DNA from 2 places in the Nitratidesulfovibrio vulgaris str. Hildenborough genome. Region 1 is predicted to be linked to the other one. Evidence: predicted binding sites of a transcription regulator. Region 1 holds the regulator's gene; the other holds the start of a gene.

What was found. The regulator sigma-54, encoded in region 1, starts transcription at its own class of promoters, with help from an activator protein. The targets are predictions, from matches to a motif close to CTGGCACGGNNNNTGCTT.
Region 2: fliR (flagellar biosynthetic protein FliR) is a predicted target of sigma-54. The motif match lies at 3,746-3,763, and genes of this name have one in related genera.

Annotation. Positions count from the first base shown of each region.
Region 1 covers NC_002937.3:1,709,583-1,716,991, forward strand. The annotation lists gene kdsA (3-deoxy-8-phosphooctulonate synthase) at 1-247, shown strand, start outside; gene DVU_RS07700 (KdsC family phosphatase) at 237-764, shown strand; gene lptC (LPS export ABC transporter periplasmic protein LptC) at 761-1,405, shown strand; gene DVU_RS07710 (LptA/OstA family protein) at 1,415-2,005, shown strand; gene lptB (LPS export ABC transporter ATP-binding protein) at 2,002-2,727, shown strand; gene rpoN (RNA polymerase factor sigma-54) at 2,871-4,301, shown strand; gene hpf (ribosome hibernation-promoting factor, HPF/YfiA family) at 4,360-4,899, shown strand; gene DVU_RS07730 (PTS sugar transporter subunit IIA) at 4,909-5,358, shown strand; gene rapZ (RNase adapter RapZ) at 5,367-6,278, shown strand; gene DVU_RS07740 (PTS sugar transporter subunit IIA) at 6,307-6,744, shown strand; gene DVU_RS07745 (PTS sugar transporter subunit IIB) at 6,746-7,207, shown strand; gene DVU_RS07750 (PTS sugar transporter subunit IIC) at 7,233-7,409, shown strand, end outside.
Region 2 covers NC_002937.3:3,400,036-3,407,444, reverse strand. The annotation lists gene DVU_RS15225 (PEP/pyruvate-binding domain-containing protein) at 1-580, shown strand, start outside; gene hflX (GTPase HflX) at 1,058-2,701, opposite strand; gene DVU_RS15215 (IMP cyclohydrolase) at 3,067-3,669, opposite strand; gene fliR (flagellar biosynthetic protein FliR) at 3,774-4,565, shown strand; gene flhB (flagellar biosynthesis protein FlhB) at 4,690-5,763, shown strand; gene flhA (flagellar biosynthesis protein FlhA) at 5,839-7,409, shown strand, end outside.

The DNA of each region.
Region 1 (7,409 bases):
GGTATTCGATGCCACCCATTCGGTGCAGCTTCCCGGTGGTCTGGGCGGTTCCTCGGGTGGCGAACGTCGTCATGTACCCGTGCTCGCGCGGGCTGCCGTGGCAGCAGGGGTCGATGGCGTGTTCCTCGAGTGCCACCCCGACCCCGACAAGGCGTTGTGCGACGGCCCCAACAGCTGGCCTCTTGACAGGCTGCCCGCCCTGTTGAAGGAACTTTCGGCCCTCTGGAGCCTCGAACATGTCTGTTGAGTCGATGGCCCGCAAGGTCTCTCTCCTCGTGCTCGACATCGACGGAGTGATGACCGATGGCGGGCTTTATTATGACGATGAAGGCCGGGTTTCGAAGCGTTTCAATGTGCAGGACGGGCTGGGCATAAAGCTTGCCCAGTCTGTGGGACTGCATGTGGCCGTCATTACGGGACTCGCCTCCGAGGCCGTGGCGCAGAGGGTGCGCGGTCTGGGCATCGAGGACTATTACGCAGGATATCTGCGCAAGACCGAGTCGCTTGATGCCATTCGCATGAAATACGGCCTTGAGTGGGAACAGGTCGCCTATGTCGGTGACGACTGGGTCGATTTCGGCCCCATGAAGCTGGTCGGATTCCCCGTAGCCGTCGCCAATGCCCAGCCCGAGGTCAAGGCGCTTGCGAAGTACGTGACCGCGGCCCGGGGTGGAGAAGGCGCGGTGCGTGAGGTCGTGCGCCTTATCCTTGCCAGCCGGGGAGTGCTCGATGAGCTTGCCGCATCATGGATGGAACGGGCATGAGACGGCTGCTGGTCGTACTGGTCGCCCTTGCTGTTCTTGGCACTGCGGGCTATGCCGCGTGGCGTCATTTCCTTGCGCCCCCGAAGGTCCCAACGAAGGAACAGGCCCGCGACGCCCTTGAAGAGGCTGTCGGACTCGCCCTTAAAGGCGTAGAACTCGTTCAGGGCGAGAAAGGCGTAGAGTTGTGGCGGCTCAAGGCCACATGGGCCGCGTTGCGGCAAGAGAAGGGCGTCATCGACGTTGATAGCCCCGACATCATCTACAAGGTCGGCAAGACTGAAGAACCCTTGCGTGTCATCGCCCCCAAGGGCGAAGTGCGTGACAACCAGAGCTTCATCCGGTTGTGGGACAAGGTGACCTGCACCTATCGCGACTATGTGCTCGACGGTACTCTGATGACGTACAACAGCACGTCGCGTCTCATGGTCTTTCCTGAAGGGGCCGTCATCGTAGGGGCCACTTCGCGCGGAAACGCCACGCGTCTTTCATGGAATCTTGCCACGAATGTCATAGAGGGTGAGGACGGGGTTGTTGTGCACTGGTCCCGTGCCGATGCCGCTGCACCGAATGCCTCCGGTACCTCCGGGAACCCAGACCGGGCCACTCATGCCCCGGCAGAGACCGCCCCCGCTGCACGATAGGAGATTCATATGGCCAGTAGGCTTGTTCCCTTTCTTCTCTCCCTGACCATGGCTGCTGCCGTGGCGTTTCCTGTGCCGACCGCCTGCGCGCAGCCCAAGGCGACCGCGAATCCCGCCCAGAAATCTGTACCGACCACTGTCACCGCGCAGCGCATGCAGTATGATGCGAACAAGCAGAGTGTCGTGTTCGAGGGCGATGTATACGTCAAGCGTCCCGACTTCGAACTGTGGTCGGTGAAGCTGACGCTGCACCTTGGCAAGTCCAAGGAAGGCAAGAGCGGTGGAGACGTGCCGGGTGGCATGGATGCCGGTGAGATTGAACGTATCGTCGCCGAGAAGAATGTACGGATGGTGCGCGAAGGGCGTAACGGTACATGTCAGAAGGCCACCTATACCACCAATGACGGGCTCATGATCATGGAAGGCTCGCCTGTCCTCTTCGACAAGGAGAACGTGGTGAAGGGCGAGGTCATCTATTTCTACACTCGCGAGAATCGAAGCGAAGTGCATGGTGGCACCTCGCGCCCTGTAGAGGCCGTGTTCACCTCTTCGTCTTCCGCGTCGCTGCCCGGAGCGGAAAAGGCAAAGGAGTCTGAATGATGGCCGTATTGCAAGGCGAAGATCTGCGTAAGCGGTTCGGGCAGCGCGAGGTCGTGCGGGGTGTCTCCGTCTCGGTACAGCAGGGCGAGATCGTCGGGTTGCTCGGGCCCAACGGCGCGGGCAAGACCACGACGTTCTACATGCTCACAGGCATCATCAAACCCACGGCTGGCATCGTCCGACTGGACGGACAGGACATCGCCGACTGGCCTTTGCATGAGCGCGCTCGCGTGGGGTTGAGCTATCTGCCTCAGGAGAGCTCCGTATTCAAGAGGCTCACCGTTCGTGAAAACCTTGAGATCATCCTCGAGCATACCGGGCTTCCGGCTGCCAGACAGAAGGAGCGTGCCGAGGCGCTGATGGCGGACTTCGGTATCGCGCATCTTGCCAGTTCGCGTGCCATGCACCTTTCGGGCGGTGAGCGGCGCAGACTCGAGATCGCGCGGTGCATGATCCGCGAACCCAAGTTCGTGCTGCTCGATGAACCATTCGCAGGCATCGACCCGCTTGCCGTGGGTGATATTCAGGGGCTTATCCGCAAGCTGCGTGATCGCGGGATAGGGGTGCTCATCTCCGACCATAACGTGCGGGAGACGCTCACCATCTGTGACCGGGCGTACCTGGTCCATCAGGGGCAGGTCATTCTGGACGGCACACCCGAGCATATCGTAGGTGACGAACAGGCCCGTCTTGTCTATCTTGGGGCGGACTTCTGCCTCTAGTCGGCATCAAGCTTGCATCCTGCCTCGCGCTGTGTCATGATACTACGTAACGCACTGTTGCACGGTACTTTTCTTCTTTTGCTAACAGAAGGTGGATATCGCGCATCTGGTGCTTAACATGACGGCGAGAGGTTCCTTGTTCAATGGCACTCGAACTTAGACAGCAACTCAAGCTGAGTCAGCAGCTTGTCATGACGCCACAACTGCAGCAGGCCATACGCCTTTTGCAATTGTCACGTCTTGAGCTTGTCGAGACCGTTCAGCAAGAGCTTCTTGAGAATCCGTTCCTTGAAGAAGGAATGGATGAAGGCGCTGCATCTTCTGCCTCAGAAGCCTCCTCGCGTAAAGACGAATCTGCGCCGGAGGCGTATGACAGGGAATTGTCGCGTAATGCCGACTGGGAAGACTATCTTGGCGAATTCGCCAGCTCTTCGCGGCAGGCGCAGGTACGCGAAACTGAACTCCCCGAGGAGATGACCGCGTTCGAGGCGCGCTATTCTGCCCGCCCATCGCTTGAAGGGCATCTCATGTGGCAGTTGCGTCTTTCGCGTCTTACAGAAGACCAGAAGGGCATCGGTGAAACCATCATCGGCAATATCGGCTCTTCGGGATATCTTCAGGCCTCTGTCGAAGACATTGCAGAGATGTGTGGTGCCGATGCTTCCGAAGTCATTCCGGTATTGCACGCCGTCCAGCGTTTCGACCCGGTAGGTGTTGCCTCGCGGACTCCGCAGGAATGTCTGCTGATTCAGATCGAAATGCTTGGCTACGACCGCGACCGTGTTCTCGTCGAACTCGTTCGCGACCACCTCGAAGACCTTGAAACCCGCCGTTACAAGCCGCTGCTGCGCAAGTTCAAACTCGACATGGATGATCTCAAGGAATACCTTGATATCATACAGTCTCTCGACCCCATGCCAGGTTCGAGCTTCGGGGGCAGCGACCCCATGTTCGTAAGCCCCGACGTGTTCGTGTACAAATACGACGATGAATTCGTCATCGTGCTTAACGACGACGGGCTGCCCCATCTGCAACTCAGTTCGCTGTACGACCAGAGTCTTGCCGGTGTGACGGGCAAGGACAAGGACTTCGTGCAAGAGAAGGTGCGTTCCGCGTCGTGGCTCATCAAGAGCCTCTATCAACGGCAACGCACCCTGTACAAGGTCGTTGAAAGTATTATCAAGTACCAGAGGGGGTTCTTCGAGGATGGCGTGACCCGTTTACGGCCACTCATCCTCAAGGACATCGCCGACGACATCAGTATGCACGAGTCGACCGTGAGTCGCATCACGACGAACAAGTTCGTCGCCACGCCTCACGGTGTGTTCGAGCTCAAGTTCTTCTTCAACAGTGCGCTCGAACTTGATGATGGCAGCCAGGTCGGTTCAGAGAGTGTCAAGGCTCTGATCAAGAAACTCATCGGCGAGGAGAATCCCAAGGAACCTCTGAGCGATGAGCGAATCGGCGAGATACTGAAGGAACAGCTTCAGGTTAATATTGCCCGGCGTACGGTTGCGAAGTATCGTACAGCCATGAATATCCCCTCTTCGTCCAAGCGTAAGGAAGTTTTCTGACGTAGCACGAAGAGGCCCGGCCGCAAGGCACGTGTTCCATCGAACCCAGGAGGAGCTTATGAACATCGCATTCACGTTCAAGAACTTCGAGCCCTCGGAACACCTCAAGAAGTACGCCCGTCGTCGCTTCGAAAAGCTCGCCCGGTTCGTCGGCAAGTCTGCCAACCTCGAGTTGCAGGTGGCCCTTTCTCTGGACAAGTTCCGTCAGAAGGCCGAAGTCCAGCTTGTGGGCGACAGCATCAACATCGCCGCCGTCGAGCAGTCCGAAGACATGTACGCGACCATCGACCTCGTACTCGACAAGCTCGAAGCACAACTCAAGAAGCATGTCTCCCGCGTCAAGGAAAGACGGCGCTCTGCCCGGACGAATGCCAATATCGACGTGTTCACCTATCATACTGAAGGTGAGGGTGAAGACAGGGCCATCGTGGGTACCGACCAGTTCGTGCCCAAGCCTCTGCACGTTGACGAGGCTGCCATGCAGCTTGATGCGCTCGATTACGAGTTCCTCGTCTTCCTGAATGCCGAATCGGAACGGATCAACGTGATCTACCGCCGCAGGAACGGCGACTTCGGGCTCATCGACCCCGTCGTCTAGAGTGTCGTGATGCGGCTTGACGAGTATCTTAGCAAAGACCTCATAATTCACGAGATCTCCGCCAGCACCAAGGAAGAGGTGCTGGCGGAACTTGTGAATGCCGTTTGCCGGGCTCACCCTGAGGTAGACGGGCGTGCAGCGCTGAAAGTGCTGCACGAGCGCGAGCAACTCGGTACGACTGGCATCGGCGACGGCATCGCCATCCCCCACGGCAAACTGTCCGACCTCGGGCGCATCGTTCTGAGTGTCGGTCGTAGCAGTGCCGGATTCGGCTTCGACTCGCTTGACGGCAAGCCCGTGCACATCGTGTTTCTGGTGCTTGCCCCGGAACATGTGGCGGGCATGCATCTGCGCGTTCTGGCGCACATATCGCGGTTGCTGAAAGACGTCGCATTCAGAAGGGCATTGATAGAAGCCCCTGATGCGAATGCAATGTGGGAACTTCTTTCAAAGGCTTGAGGCAGCCCATGTCGAGCCCCGCGCGTTCTGCCGATGACGGCTTCGAAGCCGGATTCCCCGTCCTCATCGTCTCCGGACTCTCCGGGGCTGGCAAGAGCACTGTTCTCAACGTCTTCGAAGACCTGCGGTATTTCACTGTCGACGGTCTGCCCGTGCGTCTTGCGCCCGACATGGTTCGAGTCCTCGATGCACAGGCTCTTGAGCAGTATCAGGGCATAGTGCTTGGCATGGACCTCCGCGAGGCTGAGTTCGTACAGCAGTTCGAACAGGCCTTGGCCCGCCTTCAGGAAATGGGCGTCAGGCCTGTGTTGCTTTTCATCGAAGCGGAGCAGGGCGAGCTTATGCGGCGTTATGCGACAACGCGACGTCCGCACCCGCTTGAAAGCGAAGGTATGGGGCTGGAGTTGGCCCTTGCCGAAGAAAGGCGACGCCTTGCCCCAGTGCGTGAGGCGGCCGACCTTGTTTTCGACACCACGTCCTTTTCCATCCATGACCTGCGGCGCGTCATCCAGCGACGCTGGAGCAGCCTGAAGGGGCGCATGCGTTCGCTACGGGTGAACATCATCTCCTTCGGCTACAAATACGGCGTCCCGAAAGAGGCCGACCTGGTCTTCGACTTGCGCTTTCTGCCCAACCCCTATTTCGACACCTCCCTGCGCCCCCAGTCCGGTCTGGATGCTCCTGTCGTCGAGTATGTGTTCGGCACGGATTCAGCCCGGACGTTTCGAGACAGATTCATCGATTTCATGACCTATCTGCTCCCCCTGTATGAAGCCGAAGGAAGGTACCGCATCGCCGTTGCCATCGGCTGTACGGGGGGGCGGCATCGCTCCGTCGCCACCGCAGAGGCATTGCTCGATGTCCTGCGTAAATCCGATTATGCGGTGACGATCGAACATCGTCACCTAGAACTGGGTTGAGCAGAAGTGCAGCCCATGGTGAACCGATATGACCGAGAAGGATAACGTTGAAGCGAGGGTAGGGGTCATTATCGTTACCCACGCTGACTATGGCAGTGCCCTTCTGCGTGCCGCAGAGTTCATTCTGGGGGCACAGAGCGACTGCACGTCCATCAGTATCGACGTTTCGCAGGAGGTGGGCGAGACGGTGACCCGCCTCAAGGAGGCTGTGGGCAGGCTTGACAAGGGAAACGGGGCGATCATTCTCACCGACATGTTCGGCGGCACGCCCACGAACCTCAGCCTGTCGCTGTTGGCGACGTCCAATGTCGAGGTCGTCACCGGGGTGAACCTGCCCATGCTGCTGAAAGTCTTCGGCAGCCGCACCATGCCCCTGGCCCAGCTTGCTGCTGAAGCGGGAGAGGCGGGCGGAAAGGGTATCATCGTTGCCGGGCAGATGCTCCGCAGCAAGACCCGGAATGGCTGACATGTTCTGGTATCGCATCGACAATCGCCTCGTACATGGGCAAATCATCGAGGCGTGGCTGCCCTATACCGGGGCCACTCGTCTGCTTGTGGTCAACGATGCGCTCGCATCCGACGACTTGCAGCAGCAGATTATCTCTCTGGCTATTCCGGGCAGGGTTGAAGTGCGTTTCTTGCGTGTCGACGAACTCAAAGCCGTGGTGACTGCCGGTGGCGCGGGCAGGGTCGAGACCCTCGTGCTTGTCGCCAACTGCGGGGATGCCAGGCGCTTGCATGATGCTGGCGTGCAGATAGGCGTACTCAATGTCGGTAATCTACACTATTCTCCTGGCAAGAAACAACTTTGTGCCCATGTGGCCGTCTCGGACGAGGACGAAGGCTGTATGCGCTACCTGCAGCGCGGCGGCATAGAACTCGACTTTCGCTGTGTCCCCAACGACCCTGTAGAGATCAAGGGGTGGTGACGATGCTTGATGTCTCGTGGGTGCTGTGGGCCTTTCCCGCCGCTTTTTTTTTGCCCTGTTCGCTTTGCTCCGCTATGAGGTCAACCTCGGCTTTCTAGAGCGTCCGCTCTCGGTCGGATTCATATGGGGGGCTATCACAGGTGAGTGGCAGATGGCCCTATCACTCGCCGTATTCCATGAACTGCTCTGGCTCGACCTTTTC
Region 2 (7,409 bases), 1.7 Mb from region 1:
CGCCATCCCGTGGGAGGGGCCGCCTCCCGTGGACGCCAAGGGCTTCCTGTCCGTCATGTTCGAGGCCACGGCGAACCCCCACCTCGACCCGGCGTCGCAGTCGGCGTTCTTCTCCGAGAAGAACTACTTCATGGTCTCGTCCAACTACTGCAGCCTGCATTCGCGCTTCGGCTTCCACTTCGTGGCCGTGGAGTCGCTGGTGGGCGAACGTACGCAGGAGAACTATGTGGTGTTCCAGTTGCGCGGCGGGGCCGCCAACATCGAACGGCGCATCCTGCGGGTGCAGTTCGTGGCGGAGTTGCTCCAGAATTTCGGCTTCACGCCCGTGGTGCGTCGTGACGCGCTGACTGCGCGGCTCGAGGGCATAGACCGCGAGACGGCGGAACGCCACCTGCGTGTGGCGGGGCATCTCACCATCCATACCCGGCAGATGGACATGATCATGACCGACGTGGCGCAACTGGCCGTGCGGCGCGAGAAGTTGCTCGCGGAATGCGCCCGGCTGCGCGATGAACCCGTGGAGAGGATGGAGGGTGCCGGCGACGGGCGACCTTCCGACACTGACGGCGGCGACATCTAGCTGCGCAGTGCACGGCGTGCATGAGGCCGGGTGTCACGCGACTTGATCATGTGCCGGGAGCATGTGCCGGTACGTGTGCCGGTACGTGGGCCGTGTACCTGTAGCGCTGGAGCAGTACCCGGTGTCTGCCGGATGCCACGCGTCTGTTCCGGTCGCCACGGGCCTTCGCGCGAACCCTGCCGTGATGCCACGGAATGCACACATCCATAGTCCCCTGACCACGGGCGACGAGCCCCTGTTCGGCCTGTGTTGTCCGGTCACGCTCGGTCCGGCATGTCCGGCCCTATCCTGTATGCCCGGCATGGCGCACCAGCCCCGACGGGCGCGGATGTGTGTGTGCGTTACTCCGGACGCAGAACGGGGACGGCCTCTCCGGAAAAAGGTCGTCCCCGCTGGATATTGGAAAAAAACACGAAAAATCGGAACGGATTCTCGACGCGAGACGCGTCCGGTGACCTGCCCTGTTGCGCGTACGACCTATTGCACCGGGTCTTCACAGGAGCAAGGCCACTCGTAGGGGAGGCCGTCGTCGGTGTCGCTTCCCCATGCGTCCGGGTCGACGGTGCCGGAGGGGGAGGCGTCGGTGCCCTCGTCGCACCACTCGCCGTCGGTTCCGTCGGCGGGGCGCATGGTGCGTTCCCAGTCGATGCGTGAGGCGATGCCGTGGGCGAGGGCATCGAGTCCCTCGCGTTGCAGCGCCGCCACGGGGATTGCTTCGGGATGTGCCAGCAGCAGGGTCTCGCGCAGTTCTTCGGGTACGGTGTCCCATTTGTTGAGCACCAGCAGGCGGGGGATGTCGTGCATCTCCATCTCCACCAGGATGTCCTCGACGGCGCGAAGCTGGCGGTCGAGTTCGGGATGCCCCGCGTCCGCCACATGGATGAGCAGGTCTGCGGCCTCGAGTTCTTCGAGGGTCGCCCGGAATGCCTCGACCAGTTCCTTGGGCAGGTTGCGGATGAAACCCACGGTGTCGGCGAGGATGAGCTCGCGTTCTTCGGGGAAGCGCAGGCGGCGCGTGGTGGGGTCGAGGGTGGCGAAGAGCTTGTTCTCGGCCAGCACCTCGGCGTTGGTGAGGGCGTTGAGCAGGGTGGACTTGCCCGCGTTGGTGTAGCCCACCAGCGAGGCCAGCGGTACGCGCTGCTTGGCGCGGCGGGCCCGGGCGAAGGCCCGCTGCTTTCGCAGGGTGTCGAGTTCGCCCTTGATGCGGGTGATGCGGTCGCGGATGCGGCGGCGGTCGGTCTCCAGCTTGGTCTCGCCGGGGCCGCGCCCGCCGATGCCGCCTGCGAGCCTGTCCATGGCGCGGTTCTTGCCCACGAGACGCGGCTGCGTGTACTTGAGCTGCGCCATCTCGACCTGCAACTTGCCCGCACGGGTGGTGGCGTGCTGTGCGAAGATGTCGAGGATGAGCTGGGTGCGGTCGAGCACCTTGCGTTCGGTCACTTCGGCGATGTTGCGCAACTGGGCGGGCGAGAGTTCGCCGTCGAAGACGATCATCGAGGCGTTGCCCTGAAGCGCCAGCACCTCGAGTTCTGTCAGCTTGCCCTTGCCGAGGATGAACTTGGGGTTCACGGAGGGGACACGCTGGATCATGGTGCCCACCACGTCGACCCCTGCCGTGCGTGCAAGCTCGCGCAGTTCTTCGAGGTTCAGTTCCTGCACGGGCCGTGGCAGGGCCGCCACGGAGACGAGCACCGCCGCAGGGCCGTCAGAAGCCTCGCGCACTTCGGGCATGGCGCGCGTCATCTCCTCTTCGAGGGCTTCGACCTCGGCCACGAAATCGGTCTCCACCCTGTCCCACGGGGTCGCCGGGTGTACCGTGTAGTGCCGCTTCTCCGGGTTGGGGGGCAGCAGGTGGGCACGCTGCAACTGCTGCGGGCCGCCGTGCGCGTCCACCGTGAGCACGGCAAGACCGTCCAGCCGCAGGAAGAGCAGGTCCATGAGGTCTTCCTGCGAGATGAGTTCAGGCGTGAGGTGGGTGTGCACCAGCCGCAGGCCGCGCAGGCGACCTGCACCGCTGCGGGCGCGGGGCAGTTCAGGGATGAAGATGGCCCCCGTGTCGCCCACGATGATCATCTCGACGCGCCCCTGCCTGTCGATGAGCAGACCCAGTTGTCTGCCCACGCTGCGCGAGAGGGCGGCGAGTTCGCGGGCCTGTTCGTGGGTATAGCCCCCGAGGGCGGGGTAGCGACGCTGTGACAGGCGCGAGAGGGCCTTGAGCTGGCTGGGCTTCAGACCCTGCGTGTTGCCGAGGACTTTGGCGGCGATGGTGGTGCTCCCGTGAGGCCCGCACGCCGCGAAGGGCGACGTGCGGGGTGTGGGCGTGGTGTGGCAGCGGGCGTGACGCCCCGGAATGCGATGACTTCTTCAGCTGAAGCCTTCCGGCTGCGTCGCATGGCGCGGAACGCGGTTCACGCCATGTCCGGAGCGCTTCGGCGGTATCCTGACGCCGCGTCACGTCTGTGCCGCGCTTCAGGATGGACGCGACACTAGGCTTTCGCGGTGCCGGACAGGTAGTCGGAGATCATGCGGTCGTACTTCGACGTGGCGTCGAAGGTGAGCGCGGCCATCTCGCGGCGGAAGTCCAGGGTCACACCCATGGCGTTGGCGCGCATCTCTTCCATGGCGCGAGCATAGTGCGTCGGGGATGGCAGCACCAGCACCGAATGGAAGTTCTTGGCCGAGGCGCGCAGCATGCACGGTCCGCCGATGTCGATCTCCTCCACAGCGCCGCGCAGGTCGAGCCCCTTGGCCACGGCACTGGCGAAGTCGTAGAGGTTCACGCAGATGAGGTCGAACGGCACGATGCCGAGTTCCTTCAGCGTGTCCATATGGGCCGGGTCGTCCTTGTCGGCGAGGATGCCGCCGTGGATATGGGGGTGCAGCGTCTTGACGCGCCCGCCGAGAATCTCGGGGAAGCCCGTCACGCGGCTGACGGGGGTGACCGTAAGGCCAGCCGCCTCCAGCGTCTTGTAGGTGCCGCCGGTGGAGACCAGCTCGACCCCGTTCTCCGCCAGAAAACCGGCGAATTCGACCAGACCGCCCTTGTCGGTGGCGCTCAAGAGCGCCCTTCTGATGGGCAACAGATCCATGGATGCTCCTTGCGTTTCAACGGGCAGTGCCAGAATCCGCGTGGCAAGGCAAGGCCGTCGTGCCGTATGTCCGTTCGTGGCCCGTATTTTGCTCACCTCGTGGCATGGACCTCTTCGCTTTCGACCCGGCCACCACCCTTGGCTTTCTGCTCACCTTCATGCGCGTGAGCCTCGTGATGTTCCTGCTGCCCTTCTTCGGCGGTGACGCCGTGCCCATGCAGGTGAAGGTGGCCCTGTGCCTCGTCATGGCCATGGCCCTGTGGCCACGCCTTTCGCTGGCGGGTGCTGTCATGCCGTCGCATCCCTTCGAACTGGTGGTGATGCTCGCCAGTGAACTGGTGCTGGGGCTGGTGCTGGGCATGGCGGTGCACTTCCTCTTCGCTGGCATCCAGACGGGGGGGCAGCTTCTGGGCTTCCAGATGGGGTTCACCATGATAAGCATCGCCGACCCCCTTTCCGGGGCGCAGATAAGCATCACCTCGCATTTCCTCTACATGGTATCGCTGCTGACCTTCCTTGCGCTGGACGGGCACCTCTTTCTGCTGCGTGCCTTCGCCGAATCGTTCGCGCTGGTGCCCGCAGGGGGGCTGGTGGCCAATCCCGCCGTCGCCAATGAGCTGGTGCGCCTCGCGGGGGGCATGTTCGTGATCGCGGTGAAGATAGCCGCTCCGGTGCTGGTGACGCTCTTTCTGGTGGAACTCGCCCTCGCGCTCATGGCCCGCGCCGCGCCGCAGATGAACCTGCTGATGATCGGCTTCCCGCTGAAGATCGCCGTGGGATTCTTCTTCATGGGGCTCCTGTTCACCATTCTCGCACAGTACATCGAAGAGTTCATCATCGGAATGCCGCCCATGATGCTGCACCTGTTGCACGGTGTAAGCCCCAAGGGTGTCTGACGCGGCCACGGCGCACGCGCCGCCCGGCTGTGGTGCCCAGATATGGTGCCCGGAATATGGGGGCAGGCCGTATCCGGCCATGACGAAGAGAGGGGCGAGGCCCTTCACGGAAAGGACATGACACATGGCACAGAAAGACCCCAGCAGAACAGAACAGGCGACCCGAAAACGCCTCAACAAGGCGCGCAACAAGGGTAACGTCGCCAAGTCGCAGGAGGTCTCCAAGGCGGTCACCACCTTCGCGGGCCTTGTGGCGATCACGTTCATGCTGGGTGTGCTCAACGAGCACATGCAGGAGGTCTTTCGTTTCTTCCTCTCGCGTCCGCACGACTTCACGCCCAATGAACAGACGGTCTACTCGCTGCTGTTGTGGAGTGCGGGCGAACTCGCCATCATGCTTCTGCCCATCATGCTGTTCATCGGCCTTGCCGCCTTCATCGCCATGCGTCTTCAGGTGGGCAAGCTGTGGACGACCGAGGTCTTCAAACTGGACTGGTCGCGCTTCAACGTCATCAACGCCCTGAAGCGCATGTTCATTTCGCCGCAGACGCTCATACGCCTCGGCAAAAGCCTGCTTCAGGCCGTGTTCATCGGCATCGCGCCCATCATCGTGCTCAAGCAGGAGATGCTGAACCTGCTGCCCCTCTACTTCGCCGACATGTCGGGCATCGCCGTCTACATGCTGGAGACGGGGGCACGCATGGTGAAGTACGCCCTCGTGCCCATGGTCATCATCGCCGCCGTGGACCTCTGGTACACGCGCTGGGACTACAACGAGAACCTCAAGATGACCAAGGACGAGGTGAAGGACGAACGCAAGCAGGCGGAAGGCGACCCCGTGGTCAAGTCGCAGCAGCGGCAGAAGATGATGAAGGTCATGGCCCAGCGCATGCTGAAGGAGGTGCCCACGGCGGACGTGGTCATAACCAACCCCACGCACATCGCCGTGGCGCTGCGTTACGACGTGACCGCGGCCCCCGCCCCCATCGTGGTCGCCATGGGTGCCGACCATCTGGCCAAGCGCATCCGCGAGGTGGCCCGCGAGCACAACGTGCCCATCCGCGAGAACAAGCCGCTGGCACGGGCCTTGTATAAGAGTGTTGAAGTCGGGGACATGATCCCCGCCGAACTCTACAAGGCCGTGGCCGCCATTCTCGCGGGCCTCGCCAAGTTCAGGCCGCAGGCGCGCGGGGTGTAGCCCCGTCCGGGGATGCCCGGAAACCCGAAAGACAACCCCGGAACGCCGGAAACCCGGCAGACAGGTGTCAAAAGCATGGCTTCGCAACCCGGTGTCGCTCCCCGCATAGATTACGCCCGTTTCGCCAAACAGGGCGACATCCTGCTTGCCGGGGGCGTGGTGACGATCCTCTTCGTCATGCTGGTGCCCCTGCCCACGTTCTTCCTCGACATCCTGCTCTGTTGCAGCATCTCGCTTTCGCTGGTGATTCTCGTCACCTCCATGTTCATGATGTCGCCGCTGGAGTTCTCCATCTTCCCGTCGCTGCTGCTGGTGACCACCCTGCTGCGCCTTGCGCTCAACGTGGCTTCGACGCGACTCATCCTGCTGCACGGCGACGAAGGGACGGACGCCGCGGGCGAGGTCATTCGCGCCTTCGGCGAGTTCGTCGTCGGCGGCAGCTATGTCATCGGCGCGGTCATCTTCATGATCCTGTTCATCCTGAACAAGAACGTCATCACGGCGGGTACCACCCGCATCGCCGAAGTGGCCGCGCGCTTCACCCTCGACGCCATGCCCGGCAAGCAGATGGCCATCGAAGCCGACCTCAACGCCGGACTCATCGACGAGACGGAGGCCAACGAACGCCGCAAGAACATCCGCAAGGAGGCCGACTTCTACGGCGCCATGGACGGTGCGGGCAAGTTCGTCTCCGGTGACGTGAACGCGGGCATGTTCATCACCCTCATCAACATCATCGGCGGCCTGCTTGTCGGCATCATCCAGAAGGACATGCCGTGGCGCGACGCCCTGACCACCTACACCCTGCTCACCGTCGGTGACGGTCTCGTCTCCACCATCCCCTCCATCATCGTCTCGACGGCGGCGGGCATCATCGTGTCGCGTGCTGCCTCCGAAGCGAAGATGGGTGAAGAGTTCCTCGGCCAGCTGACCTACAACTCCCGCGCCATGCGCCTCGTCTCCGGGGTGCTGCTGCTCTTCGCCCTCGTGCCGGGACTGCCCACGGTGCCCTTCCTCATCTTCTCGGCCTCGCTCTTCTTCTTCGCCAAGCTGCTTGGCGACCGCGACGGGGACGAAGCGCAGGGAGACGCCAAGCGGGCTGGCGGCAAGGCCGCCAAGGGCAAGGGCGACAGCCTCGACACCCCCGAAGAGGTGCAGGCGCTGCTGCCCCTCGACGCGCTGGAACTTGAAGTGGGCTACGGCCTCATTCCGCTGGTGGACGAGGAGCAGAACGGCAACCTGCTCACGCGCATCCGTTCCATCCGCCGTCAGTTCGCGCTGGACATGGGCGTGGTCATCCCCTCGCTGCACCTGCGCGACAACCTCCAGCTGAAGCCGGGGCAGTATGCCCTGCTCATCAAGGGCAACCAGGTGACGTCGGCGGAGATTCTCATCGACCATCTCCTCGCCATGGACCCCGGCACGGCGCGCCACCGCATTCAGGGCATCGAGACGCGCGAGCCCGCGTTCAACCTGCCCGCGCTGTGGATTCCAGAATCGCAGAAGGAAGAGGCCATGCTGGCTGGGTACACGGTGGTGGACCCGTCCACGGTCATCGCCACGCACCTCACCGAGGTCTTCCGCCGTCATCTTTCCGAGTTCCTCGGCAGACAGGAAGTGCAGGGACTGCTCGACAACCTCTCCAA